One region of the Paenibacillus sp. FSL R7-0345 genome, then DNA from elsewhere that is predicted to be linked to it. Evidence: predicted binding sites of a transcription regulator. Region 1 holds the regulator's gene; each other region holds the start of a gene.
The links. Region 1 encodes Rex, which represses fermentation and respiration genes when NADH is low (regulators of the CRP and FNR family bind a similar motif). Its sites were predicted from a motif close to TTGTGAAATATTTCACAA; they were not measured.
Positions count from the first base shown of each region.

Region 2: a site for Rex is predicted at 2,053-2,070, ahead of NST84_RS28620 (formate/nitrite transporter family protein). Genes of this name have one in related genera too.
Region 3: a site for Rex is predicted at 1,875-1,892, ahead of NST84_RS11880 (DUF1641 domain-containing protein). Genes of this name have one in related genera too.

Region 1 covers NZ_CP152002.1:4,475,340-4,478,621, forward strand. The annotation lists gene NST84_RS19255 (DUF5590 domain-containing protein) at 1-173, opposite strand, end outside; gene NST84_RS19260 (amidohydrolase) at 222-1,523, opposite strand; gene NST84_RS19265 (redox-sensing transcriptional repressor Rex) at 1,510-2,163, opposite strand; gene dinG (ATP-dependent DNA helicase DinG) at 2,277-3,282, opposite strand, start outside.
Region 2 covers NZ_CP152002.1:6,596,887-6,600,168, forward strand. The annotation lists gene NST84_RS28615 (molybdopterin oxidoreductase family protein) at 1-750, opposite strand, end outside; gene NST84_RS28620 (formate/nitrite transporter family protein) at 1,122-1,949, opposite strand; gene NST84_RS28625 (FAD-dependent oxidoreductase) at 2,203-3,282, opposite strand, start outside.
Region 3 covers NZ_CP152002.1:2,835,489-2,838,770, reverse strand. The annotation lists gene NST84_RS11885 (NAD(P)/FAD-dependent oxidoreductase) at 128-1,306, opposite strand; gene NST84_RS11880 (DUF1641 domain-containing protein) at 1,352-1,795, opposite strand; gene NST84_RS11875 (nitroreductase family protein) at 2,119-2,736, shown strand; gene NST84_RS11870 (LysR family transcriptional regulator) at 2,774-3,282, opposite strand, start outside.

The DNA of each region.
Region 1 (3,282 bases):
TTCTGCGCTTTGGTCACCTCAGTCAGTCCCGCACGGGTTCTGGCCACTTCCTTGGCTGCGCTGCGCTCAGTCCACTGGTCCTTCATAATATAGGCATAGAACTGTCCGAGTCCGAACAAAAGGAGCAGTACCGCACTGATCGCCAGCGGAAGCCATTTTTTCCTTTTCTTCAAAGTGCAGCTCCCTTTCCTCTAAATAACTGACTTACATACTTGCGTAATTTACCGTTTAAGCAGGCTTTCAAAGGTCTCCTGCGCTTTGCGGCGAATTTCTTCTTCATCCAGTGTAAGGCACTGGCCATGCTTCACAACCTGCTTGCCGTTAACCCAGACATGCTCAACATCCTTGGCACTGGCGGAGTACACAGCGTGCGAGAGCAGATCGGAATGCGGCAAAAGATGGGGCTGGTCGATATCAATCGCGATGAAGTCCGCTTTCATGCCTGCAGCCAGACGGCCGATGTTATTCAGGTAGATTGAAGCAGCCCCGTATTCTGTTGCCATCAGCAGCGCTTCCGGCGCAGGTACGGCAGTAGGGTCGCCGCTGACCCCTTTGTGAATCAGCGCAGCAAGCCGCATCTCCTCGAACATGTCAAGGTTATTGTTGCTGGCCGCCCCATCCGTGCCGAGTGAAACTTTAACGCCTGCTTTTAACAGCTCAGGCACACGGGCAACCCCGCTCGCCAGCTTCAGGTTACTGCCCGGATTATGAGATACTCCGACATTGTATTTAGCCAGAATTTCAATTTCTTCATCATTCAGATGAACGCCATGGGCAATCAGGGAAGGGCGGGTGAACATGCCCAGCTTCTCAAGATGCGCCACCGGACGCAGACCGTAATCCGCAACATTCTGCTCCACTTCATGCCTTGTCTCGGACATATGCGTATGCATTGGCAGGTCCAGATCATGGGCTGCCTGTACAAACTTCATAAAGAAGTCCGGCGGACAGGTGTATGGTGCGTGCGGCGATAGCATAGCTGTAATTCTGCCGTCAGCCTTGCCGTGCCAGTTGCGGGCAAATTCCACGGCTTCGGCAAGCTTCTGGTTCTGCACATCTTCAGGACACAGGCCGATAGCGCCGCGCATCAGTACCCCGCGGATACCGGACTGCTCCGTAACCTCTGCCACCCGGTCCATATGATCATACATATCCAGGAAAGTCGTTGTTCCGCCCTTTAGCATTTCCAGAACAGACAGAGCTGTCCCCCAGTACACATCATCGCCGGTAAATTTTGCTTCCATTGGCCACATTTTTTCCTGCAGCCAGCTCTGCAGCACCATATCATCACCATACCCGCGCAGCAGCGACATCGCCGCATGGCCGTGAGTATTGACCAGCCCCGGCATAAACAGCAGACGGCTGCCGTCAACCGTAAGAACGCCTTCTTCGGCAGCAGGCTCGTCTTTCCCTATGTATGTGATCAGATCGTCTTCTATCGTCATGTAACCGCGCAGGACAGGCTGAAGCAAGCCCGGTACAAGAAACCGGCCGTTCGCGATTATCGTTTTATTGCTGCTCATTCTTTATTTCTTCCTTTCCGTCATGCAAATAGTAAGCAAGGCTCTGCAGATCCGTTGTAAAGTCAGCCGCATGAATACGGATGGTTGGCGGAGTCTTTAAAATAACCGGTGCAAAGTTAAGAATCGCCTCAATGCCCGATTCCACCAGGATATCGGCAACATTCTGGGCTTCACTGTCCGGTACGGTGATAATGCCGATCCGGATTCCCTGCTCACGGATCGTCCGGCCCAGCTCCTCCATCGGCTGAACCGTCAGGGAGTTGATCTTCTGCCCCACCTTGGGTGCGTAGGAATCGAATACGGCCGTGATTTTCATCGTATCCTTGAGGTAAGCATTGTAATTCGAAAGGGCATGGCCCAGATTACCGGCTCCGACCAGAGCCACGTTAATCTGCTGGTCCAGCTTAAGGATATGGCGGATTTTTTCGATCAGATAAGATACATCATAACCGATGCCCTTCCGGCCGAAATCCCCGAAATAAGCGAGATCCTTGCGGATCTGTGCAGGATTCAAATCAAGCTTCTGTCCCAGCTCCTGGGAAGAAACGGTTGCAATTTCGCGCTTCTGGAGATCATTCAGGAAACGCAGGTACACTGGGAGCCTGCGGACGACAGCCTCCGATATTTTGTCCGATTTCATGTCTTCTCCTCCTAAATATAGTATAACTCAGATGTGTATGAAATCCGCACCGCCTCCCGTTTGGACTCAATGGAAGACGATGCGGTATTAGATAAAGAAAAAAATGAATGCGTTTAAGAAATACCGCCCTCAAGCCATTCCTCGATTCTCGGAACCATCTGGTCAGTCAGCATATGCTCCATCTTGGGTCCGGGCAGCGAATACAGGAAATACTTGCCGTAATAAGACTCAATTACCCTGGTATCATATACAATGACAATTCCCCGATCCTGGGCCGTGCGAACCAGCCGGCCGAATCCCTGCTTAAAACGGATGACCGCCTGCGGTACCGACAGCTTCATGAACGGGTTCTTCTTCTGGGCCTGGAGCAGTTCGGACTTGGCCTCTGCAAGCGGGTGGTTCGGAGGCTGGAACGGCAGTCTGACAATGGCCAGACAGGTCAGCGCATCTCCGGGAATATCGACACCCTCCCAGAAGCTGCTGGTGCCGAGCAGCACTGCTGCCGGACTATCCTGAAAACGCCGGATCAGCTTGCTGCGGCTGCCACCCTCCACACCTTGACCTAACACAGAGATGTCCGCTGCAGCCAGCGCTTCCTTGAGCGGATCGTAGACCTGCCTCAGCATTTTATACGATGTAAAGAGCACCAGCATGCGTCCTTTGGTTGCTGCAGCAGCTTCTGCCAGCGAGTGCACAAGCTTATCAACAAATTTGGCATCGCCTATACTGCCCTTTACGCTCGGAAAATCACGCGGGATAACCAGCAACGCCTGCTCACGGTAATTAAACGGTGATGGCAGCAGCGCGGTCATCAGCCTGTCCTGCTGTGCAGCCTCGCCCAACCCGAGATTATCCACCATGAACTGGAAGGATTTGTCTACAGTCAGCGTTGCCGAGGTCAGCGTGATACTCTTTTTCTTGTCGAAGAACAGCTCTCTGAGCTGGGTGCTGACATCCACCGGGACAGCATAGAGCTGCAGGGATTTCCCCCGGTAATTGGTGCTGCCCTCCATCCAGTACACAACATTCTCATCATTAAGCCCCATAAAGAAGCGGATCTGCTCACGGATGGAGGCAAGGTCTTTAAACAGTCCGCCAATGTCGGTCACCAGACTGTCC
Region 2 (3,282 bases), 2.1 Mb from region 1:
GTATTCTTGCAGAAAGGCTTCATCGGCCAGTCCGTCGCGGAACAGGATATGCATCAGTCCGAGCGCCAGTGCAGCATCCGTCCCCGGGTACAGCGGCAGGAACCAGTCTCCCCACTGTGCAGTGCGGTTGCGGTGCACATCAATAACTACCACCTTTGCCCCGCGCTTGCGGGCCTGCTCGGCAAAGACCACCTGATGCATATTGGTGCTTACAATATTGCCCCCCCAGACGACGATCAGATCGGCGTTCACCGTATCCTCCGGACTGGCTCCACCGTCGATCCCCATCGTGTACTTCCAGCCGGTTGTCCCGGCTGCATTACAGATTTTGGCGTCCAGGCGGCTTGCACCGAGCCTGTTAAAGAAGCGGCGGTCCATCCCGCCGACGCTGAGCATACCCATATTTCCGTAAAAGTAATAGGGCAGGATACTCTCCGGCCCGTAATCTTCAGACAGCTGCTTGTAACGTCCGGTGATTTCTGTAATCGCCTCGTCCCAGCTAATCTGCTCAAAGGCTCCGCTGCCTTTAGGGCCTGTGCGGCGCAGCGGGTGCATCAGCCGCTCGGGGTGATGTACCCTTGACGCCATGTTGCGCACCTTGTTGCAGATGGCCCCTTTTGTGACCGGATGTGCCGGATTTCCCTCGACTTTTACAATGTTACCGTTCTGCTTATGCACCAGCAGCCCGCAAGTGTCCGGACAGTCCAGCGGACATACCGCCGGAAAAACACCTTCACTGCTATACTTCAAAGCGGATGCCCTCCTTCCTAATTTACGCGTATAATCTGAAGCTTTTGATCATATAAACAGCCCGTCTGTCCATTGTAAAACGGGGGCTTCATCGCGTAAAGAAATTCACGGAAAACGGGTGATTCGAACTTATTATGTCCGGGTAATAGAGCATATGAAACACTCCCTATTTATTCGCCGTGAATCCGATTTCGTTCCCCCGAGTCGGATATGCACGGCGAATTTTGTTTTGTAAACCTTTAACTATGAAAAAAACACTCCCTGATGTCCGCTTCCCCTATCCATTACTAACGGACGTTGGCGGTCATACAAGGAGTGCCTATTACTATTCCTTCTATATAAATCTGTTCCAGGCAAGCTTCAGCTCACTGCTAAGCGTGCTTCTTCACTGCAGAGGCCGCTACACCTTCAACCGTCTGGACGGCTGCCGGCGTTTTGCGCAAGTAAGCCATGTAATAAGCCGCTGCTACAAAGACCGCCCCCCCGGTCAGGTTACCGAGCCACACCGGAACGAAGTTGTTGAAATAATCCAGCCAGGTAAAATGTCCTTCAAATATAGCAGCAGGGATCAGGAACATGTTAGCAACAACGTGCTGGAAGCCGATAGCAACAAACGCCATTGTCGGGAACCAGATCCCGAGAATCTTGCCGCTGAAATTATCCGCCCCGTAAGAGAGCCACACCGCCAGCGCTACCAGCCAGTTACAGCCGATCCCGGAGACAAAAGCCTGAACAAAGGTAACATCAATCTTATGCTCAGCCATACTGATCAGTTTCTCCAGATAGACGCCTTCAGCCGTCAGGCCGACTACATGACCGAAGAAATAAGCAACGAACAGGGCGCCTGCCAGGTTACTGAGCGTAATCAGCACCAGGTTCTTCATGAGTTCCCAGAACGAAATCTTTTTTGCCAAAAAAGCCAGCGGTACCGCCATCATATTCCCTGTCAGCAACTCCCCGCCAGCCAGCAGCACCATGATCAGCCCGACCGGGAAAACAGCCGCCCCGATAAAGTTGGCGATGGAGCCCCATTCTGCAGGTGCACCCGCAATGACACGAATATCCAGTAAAAATCCGAGCGAAATAAATGCTCCTCCCAGAAAACCGAGAATAAGTACGGCCGCAAGCGGGTTATGAGCCTTCTTGACTCCGTTCTCTACCGTTACCTCGGCAATCTGTTGCGGTTTGTTGTATGCCATGATTCCTATCCCCTTCGTAAAAATACTTAAAATTTGTTCCTTTATCTCATTGTAGCGTGATCCCAATCACATTTACGTGATAAATATCACCACAGGAAACGCTTCGTGAAAGTTTTCACTGACATGTCAAATTTAGCACAGCACAGGTATGGTGAATATAAAAAAAGGCACAATAACCGTTCACCCGTTTTTATGTATACAGCACAAAAAAACCGGAGCCAGGGCGGCTCCGGTCATCATCCTCATCTATAGGTTATACATTCACTGTCTCTTTACGCGGGGTTGTCTTAGGCAGGGCCTGAAGACCTGCTGTGTTCAGGAAGTTCCAAGGCTTGTTGTAATGCGGCTGGAAGAAGAAGTCGATAAAGGCCAGCTGATCAACAGTCATCCGGTTCTGGATGCAGACCGATACGGTATTGATCGACTGGGTCAGGTCCATTTTGGACATGATCTGCGCTCCGAGAATCCGGCGTGTGCCGCGGGCATAGACTACTTTCAGCTGTACCTGCTCCACAGTCGGCATGAATTCCGGACGGTAGTTGTCGGTGATCATCACACTTTCTACCTCAATGCCTTCCGCTTTAGCTGCTTCTTGGGTCAGGCCGGTGCCGGCAATGTTGTCTTCGTATATTTTGATGCCGGAAGTGCCCTGAGTGCCCATATAAGGAATGGTGTTCTCAACCAGATTGCGGGCAACCAGTGTACCCATGCGGACTGCGTTGGTAGCCAGCGGAATATAAGCATGCTGACCGGTCGGGTTGTAATGGATCGCACAGCTGTCACCGGCAGCGAATACGTCCGGCAGGCTGGTCTGCATATAATCATTGACCATAATCGCCCCGTTTGGCAGCATATCCACCTGGCCCTTGAGCAGCTCTGTATTCGGACGGAAGCCGATGCAGAGGATAACCAGATCCGTTTCATGTTCGCCTTTGCTCGTAACAACCTTGGTTACTTTGCCGTTCTCTCCAACAAATGAGCTTACCTTTTCGCCGAGGGCCAGCTTGATCCCGTGATCCTCAAGTGATTTTTGAATCGGAGCGGTAAACTCTTCATCCAGGTATTTGCTGAGAATGCGTTCTTCACCGTCAATCAGAGTTACCTCTTTTCCGTTCATCTGGAAGGCTTCAACCAGCTCTACCCCGATGTAGCCGGCACCGACAACGGTAATTCTTTTTACCTGCTCAGCCCGCTCAATAATGGTATTCGAGTGGTTATAGTTCTTGGAGAGCAGGATGCCGTCCAGGTTCATACCTTCGAGCTTAGGAATAATCGGCCAAGAGCCGGTAGTCATGATCAGCTTGTCATACGTATCGTTAAATTCCTCACCGGT
Region 3 (3,282 bases), 1.6 Mb from region 1:
TGCAACATAAAAAAACAAACCAAAAGCCCTCCCGTCCTCCTGTGCCTTATGCAGGCTGAATATCCAGGAAGAGCGGAAGGGCTGTTTGCACGCCAATCCCCCTTACGGGATCAAGCGCGGTACGATATTAATAAGCGAGGCTGAACAGGCCTTTAATATGCGTCAGATAACGGATATTGCTGGCTTCCTTCATCATCGTTGCAGGAAGGCCTTTAAGCGGAGTGGAGCTTCCGCCGATAATTGCCACCCCGTCCTTACGGCCAAGGCTGGCCAGTGTTCCGGAGTTGATCGGGCTGAAGGTTTCCATTGCCTTGTTGTTCAAGGCTGCATACAGGTTGTAACCGATCAGCTCACCCATCTGCCAGGCAATCTGGGCAGTCGGCGGATATGGACGGCCGTCAGCCGCGAAGTAAACAGCGCTGTCTCCAGCCACGAAAACATCTTTGTGCGAAGTGGACTGCAGGAAGTCATTGACGGTCGCCCGTCCTCTGTTAACCTCAAGCCCGGATTCGCCAACCAACGGATTCCCTTGTACCCCGCCAGTCCAGACGAAGGTGTTGGCAACAATCTTTTGTCCGTCTTTAAGGTCAATAGTGTTACCTTCAACATTGGTTACAGGGAGTCCTGTCAGGAACTGTACACCGCGTGCTTCAAGACTTTTTGTCGCGCGCTCAATCAGATGATCCGGCAGAACAGGCAGAATCTTAGGACCGGCTTCAACGAGCAGCAGCTTGATTTCCTTCGGGTCAACCCCGTACTGTCTGGTCAGCTTAGGCAGTACATCGGCAATTTCACCAACCAGCTCAACGCCGGTCAGACCGCCGCCGCCAATCAGAATGGTTGCATCTGCAGGATTTTTGCTTTTCGCAAACTCAGCAATTTTACCTTCAATGTGGGCATGAATGTTCTTGGCATCCTCAGCCGATTTCAGCACCATGCTGTATTGCTCAAGGCCCGGAATTCCGAAGTATGCAGTTGTGCTGCCAAGTCCGACAACAAGCGCATCGTAGGAAAGGGTGGAGCCGTCGGACAGGCTGATCTGCTTGCTGTCAACGGAGAACGATTTTACCTTGGCAATTTTCAGATCAATATCCTTACCGTTAAACAGCTTCGCGAGCGGCATGGCAATCGCCTTCTCCGAAATGCTGCCGGCAGCCAGGCGGTGAAGCTCAGTAATGATCTGGTGAGTCGGATATTGATTAACTACGGTAATTTTAGCATCTGCTTTGCTCATATATTTACGTACAGTCAGCGCGCTCAGCAAGCCGCCGTATCCTGCACCTAGAATAACGATATGTTTTGACATCTTATTTCCTCCGTCCATACGTGTGTTATTAATAATATACTCAGGCTATTTCTGCGGATTGCGTTCGCCGCTGACTTGAAGATAAGCGTTCATGAAACGAAGCATCTTCTGCACCTGCGGGTCTTTAATCATTTTCATCATACCGAACAGGCTGATGTTTTCTGTGCTTGCTTCAGCCCGGTCTTTTGCTTCAATGACGTTGGCTGCCATATGTTTGACCGACTCTACAACCGGCTCGGCAATTTCCTTAATAGCGCCTACAGTATCATTTTTCAGTACATCGTCCGTTGCAACCGCCTGTACAAAATCAAAGGATTTCGTTAATACTCCGACCAGTTGGGTAAGCTTAGGCAGTTCCTCCACCAGCAGTGTCAGTGATTCCTGAACTTCCGGTTTCAGCAGCTGTTCGAGCAGATCCTCCTTCGGGTTCTTTGCTGCAGCTGCCGCTTGTTCCTGCTCAGATGCTGTTTGAGTAATCGTTTCTGACATTTTAGTCTCTCCTTCACATTAGCATGACTACTTTTCTAATCTAACTCACAAAGTCAGTGTGCCTATTATACCACCGTTCTTGTTAAATATGTCACAATGTTTTTAGTCGTTTAGCCCTATTTTGTGATAATAATCACTTCTTTATTGTCTTTTTCTCGAATTTTCTTCTTTTTTATAAAATATTCATAATTTCATACCTAAAATCATTGACGACCGACTAATCCCATGCTATCTTATTAAGCAAGTAACTAAATGTAAGTTTATTATAAAAGAAAAGTTATTGATTTTTATTAACCAATACATAAGCTAACGGAGGCATAACAATGAGTACTTTTTCAGATTTGATTCAAGCCCGCAGATCCGCCATGAATTTTGTTGAAGGTGTCACTATTTCCCGGCAGGAGCTGGAGGAAATGTTCTCCCTTACCCGCTTAGCTCCTTCCAACAGCAATCTGCAGCACACACATTATAAAGTAATAACCGATCCCGCTGTTAAGGAGCAGCTCCGCAAGGATGCTTACGATCAATACAAAGTACATACGGCTTCCGCTGTTATTCTTGTATACGGGGATAAAAACGCCTACCTGCAGGCACCCGAGATTTACAATGGCCTCAAGCTGCTCGGTGCCATGAGCCAGGAAGAGTACGACAACATGATTCAGTCTATCAATGACGCTTATGCAGGTAACGAACAGTTCCAGCGCGACGAAGCCATCCGCAATGCCTCCTTGTCTGCTATGCAGTTCATGCTGATCGCTAAGGATAAAGGCTGGGATACATGCCCGATGATCGGATTTGTTCCGGAAGCTGTCAATGCGACACTCAATGTGCCGGACAATCTTGTCCCCGCCCTGATGATTACCATCGGCAAAGACAACAAGCATAAAATCAGACCGCGCGGTTACCGCAAGCCTGTTCATGAATTCGTGGAATTCATCTGATAAATCTTTTGTAAAAAGCACAAAAAGCCCTCCGTCATTATCCGCGGAAGGCTTTTTCATTTAGAAAATGAATGAAACTCTTTAACGGCTGAGAGGGTCTGCCGCTCTGTTTAATCAAAAAGCTAACTCTTATGTGATCTGCAAGCTCCTCGTACTGAACGTTCTGCAGCTCCTTTCGGCTATAGGCGATATCTGCCGGAATGACGCTGATCCCCAGTCCGTCATTAACGGCCTGCAGGATGGCTTCAAGGGAATCGAATTCCATGACCGCACAGTTTTGCGGATTATTTTTTATAAATAAATCGAGCATTTTCCTTCTGTAAACACAACTCCGATCACTATTCATGACTAAAGTCTGGCTACATATCCCCTGCTGCGGATTACGTTTAGGTGAAATGACTACAACCCCTTCATCATAAGTATACACAGGCTGAAAAAGTGCGTTATTGTAAGCACCATTCACAAAGATCCCATCCACCTCACCATAAGCAAGCATCTCTTGCAGCCGCTCTGCACTATTCGTTTTCAGCTTGATATCTATACTGT